4 regions of the Virgibacillus natechei genome follow, and region 2 is predicted to be linked to each of the others. Evidence: riboswitches for the same ligand, from Rfam matches in the RefSeq annotation. Region 2 holds a riboswitch; each other region holds the start of a gene.
The links. Region 2 has a riboswitch for cobalamin ahead of OLD84_RS02875 (acyl-CoA thioesterase). Riboswitches for the same ligand answer to the same signal wherever they lie in the genome.
Positions count from the first base shown of each region.

Region 1: it holds a riboswitch for cobalamin, as region 2 does, so the genes downstream of both, OLD84_RS02050 (ABC transporter substrate-binding protein) here and OLD84_RS02875 (acyl-CoA thioesterase) in region 2, are expected to answer to the same signal.
Region 3: it holds a riboswitch for cobalamin, as region 2 does, so the genes downstream of both, OLD84_RS18035 (ribonucleoside-diphosphate reductase subunit alpha) here and OLD84_RS02875 (acyl-CoA thioesterase) in region 2, are expected to answer to the same signal.
Region 4: it holds a riboswitch for cobalamin, as region 2 does, so the genes downstream of both, OLD84_RS10335 (DUF4430 domain-containing protein) here and OLD84_RS02875 (acyl-CoA thioesterase) in region 2, are expected to answer to the same signal.

Region 1 covers NZ_CP110224.1:327,928-335,452, forward strand. The annotation lists gene OLD84_RS02015 (DUF2812 domain-containing protein) at 99-644, shown strand; gene OLD84_RS02020 (autorepressor SdpR family transcription factor) at 873-1,154, shown strand; gene OLD84_RS02025 (SdpI family protein) at 1,151-1,744, shown strand; gene OLD84_RS02030 (zinc ribbon domain-containing protein) at 1,771-1,956, shown strand; gene OLD84_RS02035 (hypothetical protein) at 2,048-2,233, shown strand; gene OLD84_RS02040 (PadR family transcriptional regulator) at 2,410-2,739, shown strand; gene OLD84_RS19420 (DUF2812 domain-containing protein) at 2,739-2,978, shown strand; gene OLD84_RS02045 (hypothetical protein) at 2,908-3,225, shown strand; cobalamin riboswitch at 3,425-3,610, shown strand; gene OLD84_RS02050 (ABC transporter substrate-binding protein) at 3,741-4,706, shown strand; gene OLD84_RS02055 (FecCD family ABC transporter permease) at 4,723-5,736, shown strand; gene OLD84_RS02060 (adenosylcobinamide amidohydrolase) at 5,736-7,193, shown strand; gene cbiB (adenosylcobinamide-phosphate synthase CbiB) at 7,197-7,525, shown strand, end outside.
Region 2 covers NZ_CP110224.1:498,061-505,585, reverse strand. The annotation lists gene OLD84_RS02915 (ArsR/SmtB family transcription factor) at 1-444, opposite strand, end outside; partial or broken gene OLD84_RS02910 (DUF188 domain-containing protein) at 623-843, shown strand; gene OLD84_RS02905 (Uma2 family endonuclease) at 931-1,506, shown strand; gene OLD84_RS02900 (hypothetical protein) at 1,819-2,031, opposite strand; gene OLD84_RS02895 (YaiI/YqxD family protein) at 2,392-2,838, shown strand; gene OLD84_RS02890 (hypothetical protein) at 2,896-3,063, opposite strand; gene OLD84_RS02885 (TetR/AcrR family transcriptional regulator) at 3,196-3,423, shown strand; gene OLD84_RS02880 (amidohydrolase) at 3,490-4,677, opposite strand; gene OLD84_RS02875 (acyl-CoA thioesterase) at 4,736-5,206, opposite strand; cobalamin riboswitch at 5,328-5,511, opposite strand; gene OLD84_RS02870 (Vga family ABC-F type ribosomal protection protein) at 5,874-7,451, shown strand.
Region 3 covers NZ_CP110224.1:3,607,914-3,615,438, forward strand. The annotation lists gene OLD84_RS18030 (flavodoxin) at 1-192, opposite strand, end outside; gene OLD84_RS18035 (ribonucleoside-diphosphate reductase subunit alpha) at 189-2,423, opposite strand; cobalamin riboswitch at 2,786-2,978, opposite strand; gene gdhA (NADP-specific glutamate dehydrogenase) at 3,340-4,716, shown strand; gene OLD84_RS18045 (BCCT family transporter) at 5,195-6,763, shown strand; gene OLD84_RS18050 (DUF421 domain-containing protein) at 7,023-7,525, opposite strand, start outside.
Region 4 covers NZ_CP110224.1:1,974,899-1,982,423, forward strand. The annotation lists gene OLD84_RS10325 (YpbB family protein) at 1-497, opposite strand, end outside; gene OLD84_RS10330 (ECF transporter S component) at 632-1,147, opposite strand; gene OLD84_RS10335 (DUF4430 domain-containing protein) at 1,152-1,574, opposite strand; cobalamin riboswitch at 1,741-1,923, opposite strand; gene OLD84_RS10340 (ATP-binding protein) at 1,977-3,746, opposite strand; gene OLD84_RS10345 (response regulator transcription factor) at 3,746-4,468, opposite strand; gene ccsB (c-type cytochrome biogenesis protein CcsB) at 4,613-5,812, opposite strand; gene resB (cytochrome c biogenesis protein ResB) at 5,834-7,480, opposite strand.

The sequences.
Region 1 (7,525 bases), 170 kb from region 2:
AACGAAGACCGTTGATAAAAAACGTGTAATAAATGGCTACTTTAAACGTAAGTATAATAAGTAAGCAAGGCATCAAGTTGTTTGAAAGGAGGGGTTTTATGATGAAGAAGATCTTCAGGCCATTTTGGAGTTATGATCTAAAAAACACGGAAGATTGGCTTCATTCAATGGCATTACAGGGATATCACTTTAAAGAGCTAAATACGGTAACCCGTCGTTTTACCTTTGAAGGAGAAGGCCTCCCACAAGCTATGCACTATCACATCGAATATGATAAAACACAGACAGGTATATTACCTATCGCTCTAAAAAATGATGGATGGGCGCACGTATTCCACCATCATAAATGGTATGTTCTTAGCAATGAAAAACCAGTTGATGAACTAAATTGCTATCCTATTCGTAATGGGATAATCAAGCGCAACCGTTCCATGATGTACCTCTTTACTAGTATGTTTATCTATATATTGCTTACATCTTTACTGTTTATTTTTATGAGTGGTTTCATGCTGTATTTCGGATATTCTTTAACGATTGAAGCAAACGCGTTTTGGATTTCAGCACTTATTATTGGTTTATTCCTTTGGGCACTGGCCCCCTATTCAACCATTAAACTTTATAAAACGAATAGTAAATATTGGTGACGTATTTTGTTTTACAAATAGTAAAAGGAAGCGCAAGGATATGTTGATGTCCTTGTGCTTTTTTAAGAGTTCCTGCTATCTTATTATGGTTCTCTTTTGAGGTGCAAACAAGAAAGAGGTAATGCAAATCATATACAAATATGGTGTGCCTATTGACATTATAATTCATTCAATTATAATTTAAGTAATTAAGTAAATACTTAAATATAGGTAAATGGAGGAAAAAGGTTGTCTGTCAATGAATTATTTAAAGCTCTGTCTGATGAAAATAGAAGAAAAATATTAGACCTTTTACGGAAGGGGGATTTGACTGCTGGAGAAATTGCCGAGAATTTTGAAATGAGTAAGGCTGGAATATCTCAACACCTATCTGTTTTAAAGAATGCTGAATTAGTATATGCCATAAAAAAGGGACAGTATGTTTATTACTCTTTAAATTCAACCGTTTTTCAGGATGTTTTGAAGTGGATTGTTCAGTTTAATTCCAACAAAAAAGGGGACGAAAAATGATGAAAACAGTTTGCATTGGCTTCCTTGTTTTATTATCTTTTGCCGTTAGTGTTTTTTTGCTTTTCTCAAATATAGCAATAGAAACGTCATACGGGGCAACTGAAGTAATATTATTTAGTGTTCCATTCGCAATGTGTGTAGTGAACAGTAATTTAATTATTATTCCAAAACTCATATCGTTTCAAAGCTCTTATACTCGATATAAAAAAGGAATCGAGAGCATTTTCTTATCAGTTACTATAATTCTGTTTATACTTCATCTTGGTTTAATTCTATTGGTAACAGGTATAGAAGTTAACCTTTTATATTTAATACCTGTTAGCGTAGGTATCGTACTTATCACCACAGCTAATACGCTTCCAAGGTTTCAACTTGATCCAAATAAGACCAAGGAATATACAAAAAATTCTAATCAACTATGGAATATTGTAATACGTCCAATTTCTTTACCTTTGTTCATAGGTGGTCTCATAATGTTACTTTGTGTTTTTCTTCCAAGTAATCTGATGATGACTGGCTTCTTCCTTGTTCTTCTTTGTACATTAATTGTATCTTTTTATATGTCGTATAGAGCCAATCAATCATATTAAATCATTTGTAAATTGGAGGGGGTCCTTTGAACAGAGCTAAGATTTGCCCAGAATGCGGTTCAAAAGAGATGAAAATGGGGGAATTCAAAGGATATGGGTCATTGTTTAAGAGAAAGGCAATTATAAAGAGTTCTGAAGTTGATGCTTATTTTTGTGTGAATTGCGGTTATGTATTAACTCTAAAAGTAAGAAACCCAGAGAAATTTTTATGATTTCTTTCTGCTTGTGGGGATGTGAATTATTATGAAGGGGAGCCGCTGGTGGAGCATGATGAAGTCATTGAAATGATGCGGAGGAAAGTCAATGAGTCAAAATAGAAATATTACACTTGTGCTCCAAGAAGAGCAAACAAGTATTAGAAAGGAAGTAGAAATAAACCCCGAGCTTAAAAAGATGATACAGGAAAGTAGAGAGGAATATAGGCAAGGACTTGGCATGTCAACTTCAGAACTTCTTGAATCCCTGTCTTCTAAGGACTTTGAATTTTAACCAGTTTAAGTGATCACCAACAAATACAAAGCCTTAATTATTATTGTTTGAAATAGAGGAGTGCAGGAGTGTTCCGAGTCCTTGCGCTTTTTTTGTTAATGGAAAAATACCCATTTGACATCTATATCACGATGCGATATAGTCACACCACGATATATAAGGCAGGTGGGGAGAAAATGGAACTTGAAAAAGCATTCAAAACGTACATACCAATGACAGAGACCGCCTTCTATATCCTCCTGTCGCTGACAGAACCGAAACACGGCTACGGGATTATTAAACATGTCGAGGAGATCACAAACAAACGCATTCGCTTGGGATCTGGTACGGTTTACGGAACACTCACGAAAATGCAAAGAGACGGTATTATCACCGTCTACGCAGATGAAAAAAGGAAAAAAACCTATGAAATAACGAACGCCGGAAAGAAACTAATGTTAAAAGAAATAAAAAGGCTTAAAGAACTTCATGAAAATGCGCTGAGATACGAGGGGGAGTTTTTGTGATGGTAAAAATATTTCTGCCATTTTGGAGCTATGATGTGGAGAAAACGGAAGAATGGCTTTCTTCCGTGGCGAAACAAGGGTATCATTTGGTGAAAATCAATACATGGACACGACAATTTTATTTTGAAGAAGGAGCCCCCAAAACGATCACTTATAGGATTGGATTCGATGCTATCAAAGTGGTCGATATGGGCAGATGTTTACACAGAAGGAGAAGCGCGACCAGAGCTTTACAGTGATAGCACACATATATTGAAACATGCTAGACGTGTTGCAATCACCTATTCGGCTTTATATGGCTCTGTTATGTTCATGATGGTAGGAGTTATTGCACTGAATCTTAATTATGCAATAAGGTCAGGTGTGGATGGTTTAGAATTGATGCTTTTTATTTTACAGGGAGTCCTTCTTGCTCAATTTGGTATGTTTATGCTCAAATCACTGTTGTATTATAGACGGGTGAAGAGGAATGTAGAGTATAGTTAAGGGGTGAGTATGGTTGTTACAGAAAAGTAATTATCTCCATGAACTTGATGAACCATTTCTATTAACCCTTAATAAAGAGGCTCGTTGCAATACGTCGAAGTATTTCGACATAAGGAGGCTCACGTCAAACAACAATCTCAAAGCTAAAAAGAATGACAAATTTTGCAAAAATATGTATACTTATTTAAGTAATGAATAATTAAATATCAATGGTTCAGGTGATTTCAATTTCTGAAATCTAATAGGGAAGTTGGTTCGATTCCAACGCGGTCCCGCCACTGTATATGTGAGCTAGCTGTAATGACCACTGTGCATTTCTATGTATGGGAAGGGGCAGCAAGTGATGACCATAAGCCAGGAGACCTGCCTGTAACCAGACGCGCACCAAACCTACGAGGAATAGGGGGTGTAATCGGACAGGTTTATTTTCTTTGGGCTGCCCTTTTACATATCCATCTTCATTTCTCGTGAAGATGTTTTTTTATTTTCATACAAATACGACAGGGGGTACTAACGTGAAAAAGGTTTTATCATTTTTATTTGTATTACTACTTACATTAGCTCTGTTAATCGGTTGCAGCTCTGAAAACTCAGATACCGAAGATGACAGTATCGAACAAACAGAAGAAGCAGCATTTCCACTAACGGTCACAGATGCGCTTGATAATGAAATGACGATTGATGAGGAGCCAGAGCGTATCGTTTCGGTGATTCCAAGCAATACAGAAATCGCCTTTGCGCTTGGATTGGGGGATGAAATCGTTGGTGTCTCAGACCATGATAATTATCCCGAAGAAGTAGAGGAAAAAGAGGCAATTGGTGGTTTGGAAATGAATGTGGAAGTAATCCTTAGTCTGGATCCTGATCTCGTTCTTGCCCATGGATCCAGTTCCGAAGCCTCGCAGGAAGGGCTGCAACAGATTCGTGACTCCGATATTGATGTATTTGTTGTAAATGATGCACAGGATATCGAAGGAACTTATGAAGCCATTGAACAAATTGGCCAGGTAACCGGTACACCAGATGAGGCAGAAGAAATCGTCAGCGATATGGAAGACGGATTTGCTTCATTAAGTGAAACGGCAGAGGAAATTGATGAAACGGATCGTAAATCGGTCTTTTTTGAAGTATCACCTGAACCGGACCTTTTTACTGCAGGACAAAACACATTTTTCGATTCACTCTTACAAGTTATTGGTGCAGATAATGCAGCTGAAGAACTAGATGGTTGGGTGCCAATTGATCCAGAGTCGATTGTGGAACTGGACCCTGACGTTATTATAACGACATACGGGCATTATTCGGACGATCCAGTAGAGCAAGTAGTAAGTCGTGACGGCTGGGACTCCATGGACGCTGTTGAAAATGAAGACGTTTATGATATACATTCCGATATTGTAAGTCGTCCGGGTCCGCGTTTAGTTGAGGGTGCAAGGGAGATTGCTGAAGTTGTTTACCCGGAATATTTTGAAGAAGAGTAACTATGTATTTGCCTATATGCTTGCGCTCGCATTTTTAATTATTTCCATGCTTACCGCTATATCGGTTGGCAGTGTGTCCGTTCCTGTTTCAGATATCATAATGATTATTGGTGCACAGATTTTTCACTTACCGATAGCTGAACAGGTCGATGCGACATATAGGAATATTGTTTTTGAAATTCGCCTGCCCAGAGTACTTCTTGCCGGTTTAGTTGGAGCCTCTCTTGCGATTGCGGGAGCGGCCTTTCAAGGCTTGCTGCGAAATCCATTGGCCGACCCCTATATATTAGGGGTTTCTTCTGGTGCATCTGTTGGGGCTGTTGCAACATTGTTTTTTAATATTTCTATTCCGTTCCTTGGACTTTATACGTTGCCAGTTTTAAGCATTACGACAGCCTTATTGACTATTTTACTTGTGTTGTTTTTCGCACGTAAAGTGGACCGGACGATGCGGGTGGAGACGATTATTTTAACGGGAATTATTTTTAGCTCTTTTTTAGGTGCATTTATCTCCCTTATCATTGCTTTTACAGGTGATCAATTACAGCAAATTATGGGTTGGCTACTTGGTAGTGTATCGATGCGGGGATGGAGCTATATTGGTATTATTATTCCGTTCTTCATCCTTGGATCTCTTTTGCTGCTCATCAACACGAGAGAATTAAATGCGATGTCATTCGGCGAGGAACGGGCACAGCATTTAGGTGTCGATGTACAAAAACGAAAATTAATCATTTTGGTCGCTGGTTCAATATTGACTGGTGCGGCAGTGGCGGTTTCCGGGGCTATAGGATTTGTTGGTTTGGTGATTCCTCATTTAACCAGACGCTTATGGGGGCCGGATCATGTTCACCTTTTGCCGCTATCAATTTTAACTGGTGCAGGATTTTTAATGCTGACAGATCTTTTATCACGAACAATTATCTCTCCGACGATTTTACCGATTGGTGTGATCACAGCATTAATTGGGGCACCGGTATTCGCGATCATTTTGATTAATCAACGAAAAGGAAATCGAGGGGGGATGTAATGTTACATCTGGGTCATGTTTCCGGAGGCTATGATGGGATGCCAGTTATTGAAGATGTTTGCTTTTCTGTTTCGAAGGGTGAATTTTTTGGTATCTTAGGGCCTAATGGAAGTGGTAAGACAACCTTGTTAAAAATGATCAGCGGATTAATCGCCTGTACAGATGGTTCTATTCAACTAAATAACAAGGACATAACAGATTTTTCACGAAAAGAACTGGCGAGGAAAATGGCGGTTCTCCCCCAACTCTCTGCGCATGCATTTTCCTATACAGTGAGGGAGACGGTGGCACTTGGTAGGTACGCGCACAACCTAGGCCTGTTTCAAAGCTGGACGTCTAAAGATGAAAAAGTACTGCAAATGGTCATGGAGCAAACGAACATCACCCGTTTCCAGCATGATTCGGTGCAGCAGCTCTCAGGCGGGGAGCAACAGCGGGTGTTTCTCGCGCAAGCCTTAGCCCAGCAACCGGAAATTTTATTACTTGATGAACCGACCAACCACCTGGATTTAGCCTATCAAAAAGATTTACTTGATCTATTGAAAAAAGGAGCAAAACAGCAGGGGTTAACGGTCATTTCTATTTTTCATGATTTGAATCTTGCCAGTTTGTATTGTGATCGATTGTTACTAATAGATGAGGGGCGGACACGGGCCTTGCATACACCGGATGGCGTGCTGACAGAGGCACTGGTTAAAGAGGTTTATCAAACGGAGGTGAAAAAGCATCCTCATCCGGAGATCGCTAAACCGCAGATGCATTTGATCCCAGCAGACATGTTTTCGGCTGATGTGAAGATTGATGCTTCCATGTTAAACGTGAAACAGGAGCATATTACGCTCACTTCCCCCATTCCGCTGCGAACATTATCATCCGGTGTGTGTGGCGCTGGTATTGGTTGGAACAGTTATTTTGTTAATCGTCAGGTTTCGAAAGACTATGACTGTTCGGATCCTGAACATGAGATGCGGAATTACCTTGAAAAAAACGAATTCGACGCCTCCCGCACAGTGGGAATGATGACAGCCGTTCAGCTGGAAGATGTTGCTTATGGATTATGGGGAAAAGATCATGTCTCCCTCTTCACTGTAGTCACAGCAGGAGTTGGGAATGCGACAGATAGCACGCGAACAACAGGAACACATCGGCAAGGAGTTCCCGGAACGATTAATATATGGTTATTTGTAAATGGAAGACTGACGGAAGAAGCCTTTATTCAGGCGATCATGACTGCAACCGAGGCGAAAACAAAAACATTAATGGAACTGGGAATTACAGATAGCGAGACCAATACAATCGCAACGGGCACCTCAACAGATAGCATTCTGGTTGCTGCCACAGGGAAGGGTCCCCTCCTATCGTATGCAGGTTCTGCAACGAAGCTTGGTCAATTAATTGGAAAAAGCGTTTATAGAGAAACAAAAAGAGCGATCCAGCGTTCTCAAGGCTTGATGTAGCATATGGTTGTTTATCATTTACTTAGTATAACACTCGCTCTGGTCATAGACCGGTTGATTGGTGACCCGCCTTCCTGGCCGCATCCAGTTCGCTGGATCGGTTCTCTTATTTCATGGCTGGATCGTCGTTTAAATAAGGGGAACGGGCGTGTAACAAAAGGGATTCTTATGCTAGTTGTTATTGGTATCCTGACATTTTCTATTACACTATTAATTGTATACGGTGCCTATCAAATTCACGTTTTTGCAGGAATTGCTGCAGAATCACTCATCATTGCAACTGCGATTGCCGGGAACGATTTGAAAAAGGCTGCTCACCGTGTTTATCAACC
Region 2 (7,525 bases):
TTCTTTAATATGGAAACCAACCTCATACGGCTTTTGTTCCTCCGTCTCTTTGTAAGACAAGTGCGCGTACTTAAAAAACAGTTCCTGAACTTCTTCATCTAATTCTTTTACTAATTTGTCAGACAGAAACATATGCGATCTGCTGCCGCCAACATGATTAGAGGGGACTTCCTCATCAGGGTTTCTAAACGACACCGCCTTTGCCCGGTAATATTTTTCTACGATCCCTTTTTCTGTGCTCACATGGTCAATTTCTAAGATGTGATGCTTAAAAAGTTGTTGGATATGATAATAAATCGTTCCAGGGTTTTTCCCTACCTTATCTGCTGTTTGCTTTGGCGTCATTGGCTCTTCATACAACAATGCAATGATTTGTGAGCGCAAAGGGTCAGAAATAACCTTTTGCTGTTTCAAATTAATTTCCATCATCTCTCGTTTATCCATATTTATATCTCCTCTATCTCGCAATAATTTATATTTATAATTCGATTTAACTTTCCAAATACCTAGTTTAATTTTATTGTATGCTTTATTTTTTAAAATTGCAACACTTTTTTGTTTTTTTATAAATGTTGCAGTTTGATTGGTGAATTATTCATTCGATGATTTTCATTCAACAATTTACGGCCTAGCTTTACTTGAATTAGCAAAAGGAGGCACAGTGCTTCATCATAAAGGATTTATCTACACGAATGAAAAGGTCGATAATCTATTACAAACACGCTACATTAGTTCGATGGCTAGAAAAATCGGGAAACGGACAAAGGGCCCTAAGCCATACACAGCAGAGATCGGGAAAAATTCAGCGATCTTTTAAGAAACACAATTAGGAAATATAATTAAAGCATTTTTGTTTTGCTGTCAACTTGTGCAGCATGCTATTTCTTGCTACTATTGGATAAAGAATGAATGTAAAAAAGGAGGAAGGAAATGGATCATCTTGATAAAAATAAAACCTATACACTAGATGAATTTCTATTCCAAGTAAAAGAAGAACGCGCAGAATTATATGAAGGGGTTCCTGTGTTCATGGCTCCAGCATCTTATGAACATGAAGGAGTAATTGCAAATTTAATTGGAGAATTTAGAACAGTGCTTAAAAGAAATACATGCCAAGTATTTGGCAGTAATCTACAAGTTGTCCTTCCTTTTACAGCTGAAAAGAAAGGAATAGAAGATGTTACTGTTTTGCCGGATATTTCCATTGTTTGTGAAAGAAGTAAATTGCAAAACAACCGTTGCTACGGCGCTCCTGATCTGGTGATCGAAGTATTATCTCCAAGCACAGCCCGGAACGACCGTCTGCTAAAAAGACGTTATTATGAAAAAGCTGGAGTAAAGGAATATCTGATTGTCGATTTCCAAAACCAGATTATAGAAAAATACGTACTACACCTAGAATCCTTCCAACTAGAAGAAATTTATGACCAAGAAAATCAAACCTACACCTCAACAATCTTTCCTGATATCACCTTTACTATAGAAGATATCTTCTTCCTAAATTAATAGTTTAGAGCCATTTAGCTTTTAAAAACATAATGGCTCTGTGCCCAAAATCAATTTAGCTAATAACTTTTGCATACCACTTGCCCAACTACCTTGGCAGCAACAGCAACTAGGAGTGCATCTTCACTTGAAAATTCAGGGGCATGTCCAAATGTATAGTATTTACCAATCCGTTGATCAAACCGATAAATCCCCCCTCCTTATACCAACTCATCCAAGTTGCAACTTGAGATTTATTCTTAATTTCATATTTATCCATAATAGAGTAAACAAAAAATCCCACATCATTATTGAATGATGTGGGATTTTAAATTAAAATTTATTCTTTTGCATTTTTTTGGAAGAAATTTTAAAAAGCATAAATATAAGGAGAGCAAGGATGTTTATAATAGTGATTGCTTTGAATAGAGTAGGTTCTCCGAATAATGATAATAACCTTTCTGCGGAAGGTAACCCTAACCACCTTAAAACTCCAATAATCAAGAAACCAAATAATATGCTGTAAAATACTTGTTTCTTACTCATATAACTCTCCTTTTATACAATCTTTCGTTTCATGTTACCACAGTTTGTATTTTTAAAAACATTTATTTAGGGGTGTATATTACTGCGCTGGAGATTAACACATGAAAATTGTATGCCATTTTAATTTACTTCCATTATATGCTTTTTAAATAGCAAAACTTATAAATGTTGCAGTTTGATTGATGAATTATTCATTCGATGATTTTCATTCAACAATTTTTTGCAGAAATTAATGGTGAACTTGAGCTAATATACTGGTATGTGTTCAGATCGATTACATACATTTTGTCGCTTCAGTCACGTTTATTTGTTAAAATCATCTTATACTACCAACTTACATACGAAAAATAGGTGAATCCAATGAAGATCTACGTTGATGCAGATGCAAGCCCAGTAAAAGATATCGTCATCCCAATAGCCCAAGGCGCACAACTTCCTGTCGTTCTTGTCAAAAGCTTTGCCCATTTTTCTCACGATGAAGAGGGAGATGGAGTGGAGACTATTTATGTTGATACTGGAGCAGAGGCTGCGGATTATAAAATTATGAAACTTGCCAAGAAAGACGATATCATTATTACACAAGACTACGGCCTTGCATCACTTGGATTAGCAAAAGGATGCACCGTACTTCATCATAAAGGCTTCACGTATACAAATGAAAATATCGACCACCTCTTACAAACACGCTACATTAGCTCCATGGCAAGAAAAAGCGGAAAACGAACAAAAGGTCCAAAGCCATTCACAGCAGAGGACCGGGAAAAATTCAGTAAACTTTTTAGAAATACAATTGAAGGATTAAACTAAATTTAATAATTTTATATTCCAACTTCAGTTTATCAGCAGGAAATCTTTTAGACATTCCTAATAACTGGATTTTTTCATTGCGCGCCTTTCCGCATAGGTTACACATTTAAAACAGACAGGAACCTTTTCACCCTCATCATTAATATACATGCGTGGTTTAACTGCCTTATTATTACAAATATAGCATTTTTCCATACCCAAAATTCGCTTCAACCAGTTAGCCATTTATGAATCCCCCTAACTTTAAAAAACGCACATGTTCATTAACACCCATAATTCCATTATAATATACCAAGAAGACCAAACAAATTCATGGATCAAAAAGAATTCCTTTATTATAAAACGTGAGGTGAGTATATGACACGCGAGCGAAAATTTACCAAGGAAGAATTATATCAAACAACAAAAGAAACCCTGCTTGAGTACAGCTATGCCGGGTTTACCTTTCGTATAGTAGCTGAACGGTTACATATTGCACGAGGTACTTTATATAAATACTATGAGAACAAAGACGAGCTAATTACCGATTATATGGTGGATGAGATAAATCATTTCCTTATCGAAGCGCCCATCAGCAAAAAATGATGGGCGCTTCCATTCGACAAATTCCGGGACGTGACAGGCACTGTTCGGGGAACGAAAAACCCTAATTTATTCCAATTCATAATAATCGCACACAACCTGCCCTACTGCTTTTGCAGCAACGAGGAGTGCATCTTCGTCAATATCAAACTTGGGATGGTGATTAAAGTACGGCTCTTCTACCCCTTTTGGTTTACAGCCAATGAAGAAGAACGTGCTTGGAATTTTCTCTGCATAGTATGCAAAATCCTCTGAACCGGAGAATTTCGGATATTCTTTAACTTCCTTAATCTCCGGGTCATTCATATTTTCCAAACTTGATTTGACGACTTCTGTAACTTCAGGATCATTGAATAAGACTGGATAATCATCTATGTATGTAAGCTCACACTCCACACCGAATTCCTCCTCGATCCCAGCAACAATACGATGAAGCTCCTTATCAATACGCGCTTGTGTTTTACTATTCATATAACGGACGTCCCCTTCAAGTTCAATTCGATCTTTAATCACGTTGAAGGTCCCTTTTCCATCAAATGAGCCAATTGTAACAACCCCCATTTCAAAAGGATTCAAGCGTCGGCTGATGATGGTTTGAGTGACCGTAACAAAATGGGATCCGGCGACAATCGTATCATTTGCCATATGCGGGGAAGACCCATGTCCGCCTTTCCCTTGAATCACCAGCTTAAAATAAGATCTGCCAGCCATTGTATACCCGCTTCTGTACCCAACTGTTCCAGCAGGGTCTGTTGGAAATAAATGAACGCCAAAAGCATTATCCACATCATCAAGTACCCCTGACTCCATAATACTTTTTGCCCCGCCTGGCGGTGTTTCCTCCGCGTGCTGATGTATGATTTTAATTGCACCTGAAAGCGATGCCTTCAATTGAATAAGGCAGTCAGCAAGAACAAGCAAGTAAGCGGTATGACCATCATGTCCGCACGCATGCATAACCCCTTCATTTTTTGATTTAAAAGGAACGTCCGCCTCTTCAACGATCGGCAGTGCGTCAAAATCTGCGCGTAATCCTATTTTTTTCCCTGGCTTCCCCCCTTCGATTGTTACAATAATTCCATGCCCATTCCCTACATTGGTTTGCATCTCTACATCTTTATCTTTATAAAAATCAACAATATACTGAGCTGTCTTTTCTTCTTTAAAAGAAAGCTCTGGATTCTCGTGCAAGTGACGGCGAATTTCGATCATTTCATCTTTTCGCTCTGTAAGCATTTTCATTAATTGGTTTTTCACGCTTATTACTCCTTTCGTTTGCATTCTCTACATTTTATATTATACCCTTCCTATCCATTTATCTAATAGCAGCTCGTCTTTTTCGGTTCTCTTTTCTTGAAGGAGCGGTTCTATGTAACTGTTTTTCCTCCTCGTTTTCAGGGTATACTTTTGGTACTGGGACGGGACTACCTTGTTCGTTTACAGCCACCATTGTCAGAAAAGATTCTGTTGTTAATCTCTCTTCATTCTTAATTAAATCATGTGCTGTAACTTTTACATACACCTCCATCGAACTTGTCCCTGTATACGTCACAAATGCCTCTAACTTCAGGGAATCCCCTACTTTCGCTGCTGAAAGAAAATCAACAGAATCAATGGATGCTGTCACAACAGCACTTTTTGCATGCTTCATTGCTGTTAATGCTGCAACTTCATCAATATAAGCGAGCACTTTCCCGCCGAATATCGTATCCAAATGGTTCGTATCCGGTGGAAGTACCAAGCGCGTTTGAATCGTTTTTGAATGCTGAATAGCTACCTTTTCCACAACATTACCTCCTAATTAAAAAAACACCCTCTTAATAATAGAAGATGCTTCATGCGCGCATAAAAAGTTTCATCTGTTATGAAATAAATGAGCGCAACAACTTCCTATTTCCCGTAGGATTAAAATGTTCTTCCTTATGGCAGGTCTCCTGGCTTAGAATCATCGAACCTTTTCCCTTCCCATTTCACTTGCTGAAACAGTGGTTACAAAAGAGTTCTCCTCATCACAGTGGCGGGACCGCGTTGGATTCGAACCAACTTCCCTTTTCAACTTTTATCAAAGTCACCATAAAGCAAAATATTTAGTTGTATGTAGTATACCATTAATTATGATTATGTAGCCATAGACAGAATACCCCATTTCATTTATAATAACACTAACTAAAAACGTAAAGGGTGACCCAATTACATGAAGTACTAATCCTATTTTTTTGAAAACATACAAGTGAAGGCATTCTTTTTCAGCAGATTTTTCTGCTTATTTCGTATGCCGTCAACTTGATTTTTCAGAATAGGATTGGTTTGTGTGGTTATCAAAAGGGAGAAAACTCTTTTTGGCAGTTAAGAAAACTTTCTTAACTACATAAGTACACTCGTACCTCCTATTCTGAAAATGGATAGGAGGCACTTTTTTGTCTCCAAGTATCGTATGAAATGGAGATGAATAGATGATTTTATTAGAATCTAGGGAATTAAAAATCTATGTAAAAGACCAATTATTAGTGGATGCAGAACACTTAACCATTCAACAGCATGACCGTATTGGTCTAGTTGGAACCAACGGCAGTGGCAAAACTACTTTATTAGAAGTCCTCGCTGGGCAGAAACAATCTAGTGAAGGCGCAGTCATTTCGAACGCAACACGCGAGCTGCTTCCACAGCTAAAAAACACAAATACAACAAAAAGTGGCGGTGAAGTAACTCAAGAATATATCAATCAAGCATTAGCCAAAAAAACAGACATCTTACTGGCAGACGAACCGACAACGAATCTTGACACCGAACATATTGAAAAGCTTGAAAATCAGTTATTGCGCCGACAAGCAGCTCTCGTTATTGTTTCCCATGACCGCGCTTTTTTGGATTCCCTATGTACAACAATATGGGAAATAGATGATGGAATACTCAGGGAATACAAAGGTAATTACACGGATTACGACGCACAAAAAGAATTAGAGCGTAGACAACAGGAAAATGCCTACGAAAACTATGTGAAAAAGAAACAGCAACTTGAAAATGCATTGGAGCTAAAAGAGAAAAAAGCAAATAGAGCAACGAAGGCCCCAAAAAATGTCAGCTCTTCAGAAGCAAATGCCATAGGTGCAAAGCCTTATTTTGCAAATAAACAGAAGAAGCTCCGAAAATCGGCAAAAGCCATTGAAACTCGATTGGAGAAATTACAAACAGTAGAGAAAATAAAGGAATCTTCGCCTATTAAGATGGATCTGCCTAACGACGAAACATTCACAGGCCGAATTGTTCTACGATGGAACGATGTCACAGGATTGATAGCGGATCGAACGCTTTGGCAAGAAACGCACTTTCACATTAAAGGCGGTGACAAAATAGCTATCATCGGAAAAAATGGTAGTGGTAAAACAACTTTATTGAAAAAGTTAGTGAATGAAGACAAAGGTATTACCATCTCCCCTGCTATGAAAATTGGTTATTTCAGCCAAAATTTAGATGTGTTGGACCTGAATGCATCCATTTTAGAAAATGTGCGTTCAACCTCTAATCAAGACGAAACCTTAATTCGAACGGTTCTGGCACGGCTTCACTTTTTTCGAGATGATGTTTATAAGAGTGTAGGGATTTTAAGTGGGGGTGAGCGAGTAAAGGTAGCTTTTGCAAAACTATTTGTCAGCGATATAAACACATTACTATTAGACGAACCGACAAATTTTCTTGATATCGAAGCAGTTGAAGCTTTGGAAGAACTCCTGCTGGATTACGTGGGAACCATACTGCTTGTTACTCACGATCGCCGCTTTATCCAGCATATTGCTACTCGCGTTTTAACAATTGAAAATCAGGAGATTCATTTATTTGAAGGAACCTATGATGCATACAAAAACCATGTTTCACAGGTGGAAGCTGACCCGGTGGAAGACGAATTACTCCTACTAGATACAAAAATATCCGAAACGTTGAGCAGGCTAAGTATTGATCCATCCGAAGAATTGGATCAGGAATTTCAGGAACTATTGGCTAAAAAGAAAGAGTTAGAGAACGGCAGCGATTAATCTGCTTTGGCATGCCACTAGAGGCTATTTCTTCGCCTCTAGTGTTTAGTGTTCTAAAGTGTTTAGCAGTTTAT
Region 3 (7,525 bases), 760 kb from region 2:
CGGTGTCGCACCCCTATCCCACGTGAATGTTCCGAGAAAAATATAATCATAAAACGCGGGATCTACTGGGGCATCGATACCGATTTGATGCCGATCCACAGATAGATTCTCGCCCTTTAGTTTCGTCTCAATATGATTCGCTACTTCCTCCGTATTTCCGCTATATGATAAATAAGCAATTAAGGTCCTCAACTTTCACACCACTCACATTCTTCGACTTCATTTGCTGTTGAACGAACATAATACGTCGTCTTCAATCCTTCCCTCCATGCCTGCAGATGGACATCCAAAAGTACAGAGGCTCGGATTGTGTTCGGTACATAAATATTAAACGAAATACTTTGATCGATATGCTTTTGACGTGCCGCATTTTGCCTTACCGACCAGCGCTGATCGACAATGTAAGCAGAACGACGGTAGATCTCGTATGTTTGATGATTCAAATCAGGTGCGGTTGTTGGTATTTTAAAATCCTTCTTTTCCTCATTGTAAAAAGGCTTAAAAATAGGATCGATACTTGCTGTTGACCCAGCAATCATGGAGGTGCTCGAGTTAGGTGCCACCGCCATTAAATAACCATTGCGCATCCCATTTTCTTTCACTTGTTCTTTTAAAGCCATCCATTTATCATCGGTATACCCTTTCTGTGTAAAATAACTTCCATCACTCCATTTGCTGCCTTCAAACGCCGGATAGTTCCCTTTTTCCTTACTTAATTCCATGCTGTTTTTTATCGTCAAATAGGCGATTTTTTCATACAATTCATCCGCAAATGTAACGGATTCTTCGCTTTCCCATTTTACATTTTTCAAGGCTAATAGATGATGCCAGCCAAAGGTTCCAAGTCCAATTGCACGGTATTTCTGATTGGTTAATTGCGTTTGCTTAATCGGCAACGTGTTAATGTCGATCACATTATCCAGCATACGTACCTGAATTTTGATCAGTCGTTCTAGTACATTATCAGGAACAGCTTTTCCTAGATTAATTGAGCTCAAGTTACAAACAACATAGTCACCTGTTTTATACTTTTTAACGATCGTATCTTCATTTTCAATAAATTCCTCGATAAATTCGCTTGGTGATTGATTCTGTGTGATTTCCGTACATAGATTGGAACAATAGATCATTCCGTTATGCGGATTGCTGTTCTGTCGATTCACCTCATCACGGTAAAACATGAATGGTGTCCCGGATTCGAGCTGTGACTTCATGATTCGTTTCATGAGATCAATTGCCGGAACGCTTTTTTTAGTTAGGAGATCCGATTGCACGCATTCCTCATACTTCCTGCGCCACTGTCCGCCCCCTTTTTCCTCATCATAAAAGTTTTCCAGCGAATAGCCCATTACTTCTCTCACTTCATGCGGATCAAATAAATACCAATCCTCGCGTTTTTCTACTTTTTCCATAAAGTAATCCGGCAGCGTAACCCCGGTAAATATATCATGGGCGCGCATGCGGTCATCCCCGTTATTTAATTTCAAATCAAGAAACGGCTCAATATCCATATGCCATACATCTAAATAGATCGCAATAGCACCTTTTCTTGTCCCAAGTTGATCCACACTTACCGCTGTATTATTCAACTGTTTAATCCATGGCACAACACCGCTAGACATCCCTTTAAATCCCTTGATCGAGCTCCCTCGACTACGGATTTTGCCCATGTAAACGCCAATGCCTCCACCGTTTTTTGAGAGTCGCGCAATGTCGGTATTACTATCATAGATCGATTGCAAGCTGTCATCCACGGTATCGATGAAGCAACTGGACAACTGCCCATGCGTTTTTCCGGCATTTGTAAGCGTTGGAGTGGCGACAGTCATGTACAGGTTGCTAAGAGCCCAATATGCTTCGGTAACAAGCTGCGTACGCTCAGATTCAGACTCATCCTGCATGAGATGCATCGCGATAATCATCCAGCGTTCCTGTGGCAATTCATATGTATTTTTCGCGTGGTCGGTTGCCAAATACCTCGTTGCCATGGAGTATAGCCCCAAATAGTCAAAGAGTAGGTCATTTTTAGGATTAATTTGTTCAGCAAAATAATCAATTTCCTCCTTCCTATATATATCTAGTAAATGACTGGTGTAAATACCTTCTTCCGTAAGCTTATTAATTAATTCATAAAAATTTCCATACTTCATATCAGAAGCATATTGCCGATTTTCTCCCGCCTTCCGATACAATTCTTTTACATATATTCTGCTTGCCAGATACGTCCATTCTGTATTGGCTTCATCCACGTTTTCAAGGGCGTTTTTGATTAGAATTCCAGCCGCTTTTCCAGGCTCAGTATCAGGTTGGATTGCTTTTAGTGATTTTTCTTTATAATTTGTTGTGTTGATGGATAAATTTTCTGCTGCTTCATTTATGATTTGAACGATTTGCTCCTCATTACTAGCTACCTCTGTTATCATTATAGATTGACTCTCCTTTTTTAATCGTATGTAATATGTAAATTGATTGATCCATTTAAAAATATAGAACAAAAGCGCAAGCGCCCGTTTAGCAACGTACAAACTGGAGCACTTCGCAATGAGATAAAGGAAACACGACGAACGAAGTGAGTCGATGTTGACTTATCGTAGTGGAGGAGTGTGAAGTTTGATAGTTGCTGGGCGCTGGAGCTGGACGTGGATATTTCGGCAAATAAGTTATCCACAGCTTTTAAATTCTATAGTTTCCTATGCAACTAAAAAACCGTCCACCCCTAGGATGAACGGCAACGAACAACAGAAGTATACACTTCCATTGCCTCACCTTCTCACACCCCGGAGAAATGACACTTCAAGCTATGGCAGGTCTCCTGACTTGTGCTTCTACCTACTAGAGTCCTTCCCGTACTATTGCCAAACAGCATACAATACAGTGGTTTACTCGGTCGTCCACACGAACAGTTGCGGGGGCAGTTCCAGCTTTGACCTGGATTCCCTTTTCAGACAGTTGTTGTCACCTTAGCTCGAATCACTATATATAGTGAAATACTTTATAAATTAATCAATATATTGCACTTATACACTATCATATTACGTAGCTAAATTCAATATAAGAAAATTCATTTATTATATTGCGTTTCAAAACCCCTTCTATGAAGGCATTTATTATGCACTTATCTCTTATTGATATTGTTTTCATCTATTTTTAATATTGTTACGATCAATCACTTCCTTTATGATTAATTAACATTAATGATTTTTTCGTAGCACGTCCTGAGCGTTGTAAGTGTGGGCTTTGGCAATTTGCCTTAGGGTTTGCATTTCAAACTATAAAGCTTTCTAAGATTTTTTCACTATCATAATAACGGGAGGTAACGATGCCATTATGGTTATTTCAATGAAAGAAAAAAACAGTACAAACAACAAGCAAATTGTCCAAGATTATTTAAATGAGGTATATGAAACTGTAGTAGTACGTAATCCTAACGAAGCGGAATTCCACCAAGCTGTATCCTTAATCTTCAAATCCCTTATCCCTATCCTAGAGAAATATCCCATCTACATGGAAAAAGGTATTCTAGAGCAACTGATTGAACCTGAGCGCGTCATTTCATTTCGTGTTCCGTGGGTGGACGATGAAGGAAAGGTAAATGTGAATCGGGGATTTCGAGTGCAGTTTAATAGTGCGCTTGGGCCATATAAAGGTGGGTTACGTTTTCATCCATCCGTTAATTTAAGTATTGTAAAGTTCCTTGGTCTGCAGCAGATTTTCAAGAATTCTCTTACAGGACAACAGATCGGCGGCGGTAAAGGCGGAGCTGATTTTGATCCTAAAGGTAAATCCGATAATGAAATCATGCGTTTTTGCCAAAGCTTTATGACGGAACTAGCAAAATATATCGGGCCAGATACAGACATACCTGCTGGTGATGTCGGTGTTGGTTCCAAAGAGATTGGCTATATGTTCGGCCAGTACAAAAAAATGCGGTCTAGCTTTGAAGCTGGTGTGTTAACTGGAAAAGGATTGGGCTATGGTGGTAGTCTAGCGAGAAAAGAAGCTACTGGATATGGCACGATTTATTTTGTGCAGGCCATGTTGAAAGACAGAGGACAATCGCTTGATGGCAGTACGGTCGTTGTATCAGGGTCAGGAAATGTATCAATCTATGCCATCGAAAAGGCTATGCAGCTGGGAGCGAACGTTGTGGCATGCAGTGACTCCAATGGCTATATTTATGATGAGAATGGTATTGACCTTGACACGGTAAAAAATATTAAAGAAGAGAATAATGGTCGTATTACTGAATATATTGATAAACATCCTGGCGCTACCTATGTTGAAGGTTGTACGGATATTTGGAACGTCCCCTGCGACATCGCACTCCCATGTGCTACTCAAAATGAGATTGATGAGGATGCAGCTAAGAAACTTGTCGAAAATGGGGTAAAAGCAGTTGCGGAAGGGGCAAATATGCCTTCAGCTACTGAAGCCATTAATGTGTTTTTAGACAATAAAATTCTATTCGGCCCAGCAAAGGCTGTAAATGCGGGTGGAGTTGCGGTTTCTTCTCTAGAAATGTCACAGAACAGCATGCGAATGTCTTGGAGTTTCGAGGAAGTCGATGCAAAATTACAGGACATTATGCAAACGATCTATGAAAACTGTGTAGAGGCTTCTGAAGCGTTTGACTGTCCAGGTGATTTCGTTACTGGTGCTAATATCGCAGGATTTAAAAAAGTTGCCGACGCAATGCTGGAACAGGGTGTCGTTTAATAGGTAATTGATGCATGCAGGATTTGACTCCTGCATGCATTTTTGATTTCAACATTCAGTAAGTGAACAGAACTATTTGATTTATGAACATCCTCTAACAGTGCGTACTCAAATACCTACTCAACTGCTATTTTCACCTTATCCCGGTCACACGCTCGACCTCTTCAGGAGTTTCATCAAGGGTATGTGCTTCAGCCATTTTTTCCACCAACGTCATTGCTTTTTCAATTAAAAGCAATGGCGTTTTTTTGCACCTCATCTTAAGAAAACTTGGCTTATCACCAAGCTTTTTCCTTAGCCTGAACTTATGCAGTAAACGAGTTTCTATACTTATCCAAAAAGAAACATTATATAGGTGTTTTTGAGCATACTAACGTCAGAAGACAAGATACAAGATTCTAATTTAGAGCATGCGTTACGTTTCCTACATGTAATTACAGGAAACGAAGAATCCAACAATGAAAGGATTGTTTTATCTATGAATACAAAATTAATTGATTGGCCCACATTTATTGGGGCATTAGTTGTTTTATTAAGTGTAACCATTCCTCTTATTTTATTCCCAGAGGCTGGTGCTGAAGTTATCAACATGGCCAATACGTTTATGACCGGAAACTTCGGTGTTCTATATATGATAATGGGCTTATTAGCATTCGTCTTTCTTATTTATGTAGCCTTTAGCAAGAATGGGAAAATTAAATTAGGTAACAAAGACGATGAAAAGGAATTCGGTAACCTTTCATGGGCTGGAATGTTGTTCGCAGCTGGCATTGGCTCCAGTATCCTATACTGGGCAATGATCGAGTGGGCCTACTATTATCAAGGTCCACCATTTGGTGTTACGCCAGAATCGAATGAAGCGATCGAATGGGCGTCTACATATGGCATTTTCCATTGGGGGCCAATCGCATGGGCGATTTATACATTACCTGCATTACCGATTGCTTATTTTTATTATGTGCGAAAGAAGCCGGTACTTAAGATTAGTGAAGCAGTACGACCCGTATTAGGAAAACTTGTTGATGGACCGCTTGGTGTGATTATTGATGTTTTGTTCATATTTGGATTAATGGGCGGGGCTGGGACGACGTTAGCACTTGGAACACCGATGATCGCAGAAGGTGTCCATCATTTAACAGGAATACCAGTGACACTTGGCCTTCAAGCAGGGATCATGCTATTATGCACACTCATATTTGCCGTTAGTGCGTATTCTGGTTTGCGAAAAGGGATTAAAGTGTTAAGTGATATTAATTTATGGTTAGCGCTTTTTATTCTACTCTTTATCTTCGTATTTGGACCTACTATTTTCATTAGTGATACAACACTTTCAAGTATTGGAACCCTTGCTGATAACTTTTTTCGAATGGCTACATGGCTTGAACCACTTGGCAATCTAGCCGGATTTACGCAGACAGGTTTTCCAGAATCATGGACCGTTTTCTACTGGGCATGGTGGCTTGTCTATGCACCCTTTGTTGGGCTATTTGTCGCACGTATTTCCCGAGGGCGCACCATCCAGGAGATGATCTTTGGGACCATGATTTATGGAACGATCGGCAGTATATTGTTCTTTGGAATTATGGGTAACTTTGGGCTATATTTACAGCTGTCAGGGACGTTTGATGTTATTAGTCATATGGATGAATTCGGTGCGCCTGCCGCTATCATAGCCATAGTGAACCAATTACCGATGGGGAGTATTATGGTAGGTCTATTCACCATCCTTGCTATCATATTTTTGGCAACAACATTCGATTCTTCATCGTTCATTCTTGCTTCAGTTGTGCAAAAAGAAATTCAAAGCGAACCAATGCGCTGGAATCGACTGTTCTGGGCATTTACATTATGTTTTTTGCCATTGGTTCTTCTATTTATTGGAGGCTTAGAAACACTCCAGACGGCAAGTATCGTTGCCGGTTTTCCGATTATATTTATCATGGCCTTACTTGCTTGGTCCTTCATGAAAGCATCCAGTACGGATATCAAAGAAACCAATAATTACAAATCACCAACGATCCATATTAACCGTAAAGAAAAGAAGTAAAAAAATGGTGTTCCATTGGAACACCATTTTTATTTTCATTTGTCCGCAAACAGGAAAGCTGTCCTGAGGATTGAAGAACAAAAGCCCCTTGATTGGAAGGATCCTTAAACCAAGGAAGACTATCTAATGTTGTTATCGGTCTGTTAATAAGTCAAAAGAGTTGGATGACAATTCATCAACCAAAAATCGTGATAGGTTATTTAACGCTTAAGCGAAGACGGACGCTATTCTGATCCCCATCGATTCGTTAATGTTTGAATTACCTTAAATGTTTTGGTGGTACATTTTTATGCGTTTTTCGCTTTACTTCTGCAAATAAATCTTCCTGTTCACTTGAAGCAAGGGGTTGATTATTTACTTGATTCTGTTGATTTGGGTTTGGAAGTTCCATATGAAGTTCGATTTGGTCGAGCGTTTCCTGGACTGTATTTTTCAGTTGCTGTAATTCTTTCTTCGTCACAGCCTGTGCTTCCGGTTTTAATGTATAACCTACTTGTCCATTTGGCTCGAGTGTCGCCCATTGCACATCACTTATACGTGCCACACTTTGTTGACGTAATTTCATCTCCAGCTGATCCGCCGTTATTCTTAGTTTCTTTAATTCTTTCTCCTGTAATACGCCATTTTCTATTACAATTTTTGACTTGCCGGTAATTAAGGTTTCAATAAAATCCACTTTGACTTGCAGGACCTCAAGGATGAATAGAGTCATGACTAGAATTGCACCAACACCAAATGTCACCCAGATATTTTCCCCCGCAA
Region 4 (7,525 bases), 1.5 Mb from region 2:
ACGGGTAATAATTTGGGTTCATGGGGTTTCATTTTTATATAAAATGATTTTACCCAATTTTCAATTGGCAGCTTATCAATTACTGGAATGAACGTGAAATAATTCATTTTACTATTGGTTAATGTTTGTATAAGCAATGTCAATCTATCTAAAAAGATAGTACCAGTATCATGATATTTTAAACCATTATAGTAATTAAATGGTAAATTTGGTTTATGTTTATGAAGCCAATCTTCTCCTGCTATAGTAGGCGTATATATGAGAGTAGTGCTAGTTTTCTGAAGCCTATCATAAGTCATCAATTCCCTTATTATAGCGTTAAATCTTTGCTGACTTAACCGTTTATGTACACCATAAAAGCTTGTAAGATTATATACATGCGCATCTTGAACCGTTTGAATAGATTTTTTCCCATTAAGTAAGTGATAGATGGACGCTCCTGTACGCTCTGTTCCGATTTGTGAACTGCAATATAATATAATTCCTTCTAACAACAAGGACGATCTTCCTCCTAACGAAACGATGACGGCTTAAGAATTGATATAGATTTTTTTGGTACGCCAATGTCATAGGTTTAAGTATTCCATCTAGTGTTACTATAGTATAAAAAAAGAAAAAATACCAACTTCAATTAGTTGGTATTTTGAATAACAAACCGGTTATCTGCATATTTTTTAAAATAATATGAAATAATCGGAAACAGTAAAATTATAAATACTGCATTCCCTATTGCATGGTTTGTATCAAAAGGCAAACCGGCAATATAATATGGCCAAAAATGTCCTGTTATTTGGTAAGTTGTTACGGATACGATAAAACCATATAAATACCCGCTAAATATTGCATATATTACGATAGTCCATATTGGGAGTTTTATTGGGATTTTCCCAATTAGACCACTTAAAAGTCCGATTATAGCCCATGAGACAACTTGCCAGATTGTCCATACACCCATTCCTAATAACATATTAGATAAAAATGTTGTTAGGAATGCTAGCAAAATGGCTGCCATAGGGCCAAGAAACAAACCACAAATAATGATTATTGAAGTAACCGGCTGTACACTCGGTAAGAATGCAAAAACAGACCTACCAACAACAGCAAGTGCTGCAAGCAATGCTAGTAATGTTAATTTATAAGTATTCACACGATCATTCCCAAGCTTGTAAGTCGAATGTAACCTCGTCACCAGGAGTTAATTCAAATTCCTCTGCTCCTACAGACCCCATTTCGCCATTTACAAAGAACATCCAAGATTTTTCCTCGTTTTCTTCTGGGGACACACCTTCAATGGAAATGATAAATCCCCCCTCTTCTTCTACGTCAAAGTTTTCTTTCAATACATCCATTAGAATAGCGTCTTCCTCTATTACAACCTCTTCTTCTGTAATGATTTCTTCTTCATTATCTTGGGAGATTGTCATTGAAGCTAATTCTTCATTTTGTTCCGAATTTTGATTAGCTTCTGCTTCTTCCCCTGTTTCGTTATTGGGATTTTCCTCTTCAGAAGCACAACCAACTAAAAGACCAATAACTACTAATACTGATGCTAAACGTAAAATCCACTTGTTCATTTTTCCCCATCCTTTTTGTTTTATTGTAATTAAGAATAGTTATGCGAATGGAAACTGCTAGAAAGAAAAAGCTAACCCTACTTCTAGAGTTAGCTTTCAGACAAACGAATTATAAATCACTATATTATATGTATTCGGTTGTCCCAATCGCTCATATCCTCGAAGGATTGAAACAAGAATTTTGGCAGGTCTACTGACTTATGATTAAACCTACTTCTAAGCCCTTCCCATATGAATAAGTCATACAGTGGTTTCGCTTATTTCGTAATCATTAACAGTTGCGAGGACAGTTCCAGATTTTCACTGGATTCCCTATTAAGTACAAACACCTAAAATTCAAGAAAACTGTATTCAATTTAATTACTATTAAATAATATCATACTTACATAACGAAAAACAGATTTAGTCGCTATTATTTTGTGGAATCTTAAAAGTAAAACTAGTTCCTTGGTCCATTTTACTGTTAACAGTAATAATTCCTTGATGTATATCAATCATATTTTTCGCAATTGCTAAGCCTAACCCAGTCCCTATTTTCGTTTTATTCCTTGTTCTAGCTTTATCTGCTTTATAAAAACGTTCAAACACAAAAGGTAAATCTTCTTCAGGAATGCCACTTCCGTTATCTTCAACAGTTACATGAAATTCATTTGTTGTAGATTCAATATAAACCTTAACAAATCCATTTTCAGCTGTATATCTTATCGCATTATCAATTAAATTTGTGAATACTTGTTCTAATCTGTCTGGATCTGCTATTATATTCGGTTCAGCTATATTCTTTTTAAATGATAATTCTATTTGATTATCAGTTGCTAACCCATTAAATTTCTTCATAATGCGGTCGACATATGTTTCTACATCAATGGTTTCCAGATTCAGTTGGATATTCCCTGCTTCCATCCGGGCAATATCTAATAACTCATTAACAAGTCGCCCCATACGTAATGATTCCTCATGAATAATTTGTGCAAGTTCATTTTTTTCCTCTTTACTATCAGCTATATCGTCAACTATCGCTTCACTATAGCCTTGAAGCATTGAAATTGGCGTACGTAATTCATGGGATACATTTGCTATAAAATCTTTACGCAACTTATCTGACTGTCTTTCCTCTGTCATATCTCGAATCACAGCAACTGCACCACGAACATACGACTGGTCATATAATGGTGTCATCAGCATCACGTAATTTCTTCCTTGTAAACTTATCTCATGTAATACTTGCGTCTCTCCATCAATTACGTTTTGCAAAACCTGATTCAATTCATGTGGTAACTTTTGATTTTCACCTGTCACCTTTATATTATTTTCAAAATACCAATTCTCAAAGAATTTTTCCGAGGGCGGATTGGTTACAATCATATCACCATTACGATTGAGTGTTACTACGCCATCTGCCATGGAACTTAAGATACTGGAAAGCTGTTCTTTCTCCTGACGTAAGGCGTTTATATGAAATTTAAGTTGTTGCCCCATTCGATTAAATGCTATAGCTAATTCACCAATTTCATCATTTGTTAATTTAGGTACCTTTGTATTAAACTCACCTCTCGTTAAGTCAAAGGCAGCCTCTCGCATTTTGATTAATGGTGACGTAATACGCGTTGATAAGAAGAATGCAAATATAGTAGTTAAGATGATAGCAATTCCAGCAGCTAGAAAGATTATCCTAGTAGTCTCTCCCTTGGTTTGTTCAATAACATCTAGAGACTGATATACAAATACAGCTGCGTCACTTGTTAATATTGGTTCGCCAACAATCATTGTTTCTATATCGCTCGCGGCTAATTCCATCTGTCTTCTTATTTGTTCGTTATTTATTAATACGTCTGTGAATTCCTCTATATTCTTTATCCAATTTGCATCCAATCCAGATAGATTTTCATTGGAACTACTGGAGACCCATATGTCATTCTCACCAAATATAATTGCTATACGACTATCCGGATCCTGTATACGTTCTGTTGTATCAATAATCGTTGATCTATTGGGTTCTTGCTCAACCAACTCAGATACTTTAGTCGCCGTTTGTATCATATCTTTTTCTGCTTCATCAATATGAAAGTTCTCAAAAAACTCCAATAATAAAATTGTCAGTATAAGTAAAACAAACGAAACTAGCAATAATATCGTTATCGCTAGTTTACCTACTACACTACGCCAAAACATTAGTCATCATCTACCTCAAATTTATATCCGACACCCCATACTGTTACAATCATCTTAGCAGCTTTTTCGGAGACCATATTTAATTTCTCCCTTAAGCGCTTCACGTGGGTGTCAACTGTACGTAAATCACCAAAGAACTCATATTGCCATACTTCTTTTAATAATTGTTCACGGTTAAACACCTTATCTGGAGATTCTGCTAGAAAACAAAGTAATTCATATTCTTTTGGTGTTAAAAATACTTCCTCCCCATCGGCATTTACACGGTGTGCGTCATGGTTTATCGTCAGGTGAGGAAAAACAAGAACATTCTTTGCAGCAGTGGTCGTCTCGCTAACAGATGAAGGAGACACTCTTCGTAACAACGCTTTGACACGCAAAACGACTTCCCTAGGACTAAAAGGCTTTACAATATAGTCATCTGCCCCCACTTCAAATCCTTGTACTCGATTTCCTTCTTCACCTTTTGCTGTTAACATAATTACTGGGGTTGTTTTTTCTTTTCTTAATTCTTTGCAGACCTCTATGCCATCCATTTCCGGCATCATAAGATCCAATAATATAACATTATAATTATTATTCAGCGATTTTTCTAAGGCATCAGCACCATTATCCGCTTCCTCTACTTCATATTCTTCTCTTTCCAAATACATTCGAATTAATCGGCGAATTCTTTCTTCATCATCTACCACTAATATTTTACCATTTGTGTCTATACCCATATAAATTCCCCCTATTCGACTTCTGCTACTGTTGAGCTACTTATAAGTATAACAAGACGAGGCATTAATTAGTTACTAATAATGCCTCGTACTATCTTACTATTTTACTTCTTGTCTTTTACTAAGCTCAAACTACGAAAAAACTTATGCATACGAATGTAAACCAGCCAAGACTAAATTAACAACTATTAGGTTAAACATGATTATAGCAAATCCGATCACAGCCAACCATGCGGACTTTTCTCCATGCCATCCCCTTGAAAGTCTCAAATGTAGGAACGCAGCATAGAAGAACCATGTTATTAATGCCCAAACTTCTTTAGGGTCCCATCCCCAGAATCGATCCCAAGCTATTTGTGCCCAAATTGCAGCAAATATTAAACCTCCCAATGTAAATACTGGGAATCCAATCGCTACTGCTCGATAATTAACTTCATCTAGAAGATCCGCTTTTGTATTTTTAAGTTTCGGTTGAATGGCTGCCCCAATTCGTTTTCTTAAAATTAAACGTAGCAAGCCATATATGATGGAACCAGTTATTACGGACCATATTACAGTGTTAAATTGCCGGCCAGCATCTTGACCCTGCATCCAACTAGGTGTTTCAAATAGCGGTTGCATAACATCATCTGTAACTAATTCACCTTCATATGGTGCAGCGATTGCTGGTAAATGGTAATCTGTCGTTACTTCATTGTTTTGTTCTACATATTCAAATGTAGCATTGTAATCCATCAGATTAAACACGGTTGTAATAACAATAAATCCTATGAAGAGAAAGACTGTATACAATACAATCTCGAGCCAAGTCGTCCGTTTACTTGTCGCAGACTGGTCAATTTGTCTAATCAAATAAATCAAACCTGCAACAAAGCTAATTGCTAAAATTCCTTGTGCTAAGGAAACGGTTGATACGTGTATCCACAACCAATGGCTTTGCAAGGAAGGGACTAATGGCGATATTTCAGTTGGGAACATACTTGCATACGCAATCATGATAAGTGCAAAAGGTAATGCAAATAATCCTAATACATTTAGCTTATAAATAAAGTAAATGATTATGAAAGCAAGAACAATACACATTCCCAAAAATGTCATAAATTCAAATAAATTACCTAGCGGAGCATGTCCACCAGCAACCCATCTCGTGATAAAATAGCCAAGTTGAGCAATAAAACCAATAATACTTAATGTAATACCAATATTCCCTGCTATATTTTTTTTGTTTTTTAAATCTGTTGTGCGCTTATCTCTTATCGTAGCACCAAAGAAAAAAGTTGCCACTAAGTAAAGTACAAAAGCAGTATAAAGCAATGTACTACTTATACTCACTAAACTATCCATAAATAATGCCTCCTGTTACATCTATTCATCTTCATCTAATTCTTTTTGATCGTCAACCATCTTAACATTCGTATCTTCTATTATTTTTTCGATGTCCTTTTTGATACCAAACCAGTTTTTATTTGTATGAGCAGCTAATAATAACCCATTATCTTTCGGATGGATCCAAATTCTTCTATGATACCAGTACATTCCCTGAACAACACCGATCATAAAGATCGCTGCACCTAAACCAAAAAACGGTAATGTATAATCACGTCTGACTGTTAATCCACTGACATCATGTGTATCAAAGTTTTCTATTGCAACGTTATATTGGTTTTCTTCAGTTGGATCAATATTGCTACCAATCCCTAAGAAGCTTGTCTCTGTAATATCACTGTCAGGAGGAGATACAAAGAGTACAAACGCAGGATTTCTCGAGTAATTTGTTTCTGATGCAGGCATTCCATCATCATCTAGATAAAAATCGGGATAATATTGTGCCAGTTCTACATGAAATCCATTATCTAAGTCATATTCCATATCAGGCGACGTTAAATCAATTGTAAATTCATCTAATGCTTCTTGACTGGGGTCGTCTGATTCATGAATTTTAAAGGTCATCGTTGAAAATTCATTCAACTGATATCCAGCTTGATATAATGTATATCCATCAAATTTAAGTGGTTGATTCAATCGGATTTCACCTTCTTTGATTGGTTCAAGTTCCGGATCCGTACCCGCTACCGATTGGTCCGCTTGCGAAATAACTACATTCGTTTGATAATTACTTGCAACCATACCTCCTTGTTGCTCTATGGCATCGGCGAATCGTTCGTCCTCTTCATCGTGGGTCTCCATAATAAATTCCTTGTTCTCTACATAGTATTCCCTCTCAGTTCCGGGAATAACAATTTCCTGGCCTTCTCTAACCCAAACGTATTCATCCATATATAATATAGGGGTGAAACGTAATAACGCCGCAAGTAAGATTATAATTAAACCAATGTGGTTAACATATGGACCCCATCTGGAAAACCTGCCTTTTTCAGCCATAATATGTCCATTTTCATCTCTTACTTTATAACGCTGTTTTTTAAGGCTTTCTTTCAGCTTTATAATTTCCTCATCCGTAACTGTTTCTGTTTCACTATATAATCGCTGTCTGTTTAAAAAAGACTCGTGTCGTTTCGCTTTTTGGTTTTTCAATGCTTTATACAGTGGAACAAATCGATCAATACTACAAATTACTAAAGACACACCGATTAATGCAATTAAGGTTATGTACCACCATGAGCTATATAAGTTATGGAAACCTAATTGATAAAATATCAGCCCAAACAGACCATATTGATCTTCATAAAAGATTGTTGGATCACGTGATTCTGCTCCAGCAGGTATGTACATTTCTTGTGGTAAGATAGAGCCTACTACGGAAGCTAGTAAGGTTATAACGATAAGCCACACGCCAACTTTCACCGAAGAAAAGAAACTCCAAATCTTATCTACTATAGATTTGTTATATGTCTGCGACCTGCGTGCACTACCGTCATAACGCATATTTAATAGTTTCTTTCCTTCGTTCCCATCAATATGCTGATTTCCCTCTACAGGTTTACCACAAGCTTCACATAGAACCGTTCCTTCCGGATTAATGTGTCCACATTCACATTTAATTTTCTTCATTTAAAACCCTCACAATATACTTCTTTTTGTCGCATGTAACGAGCA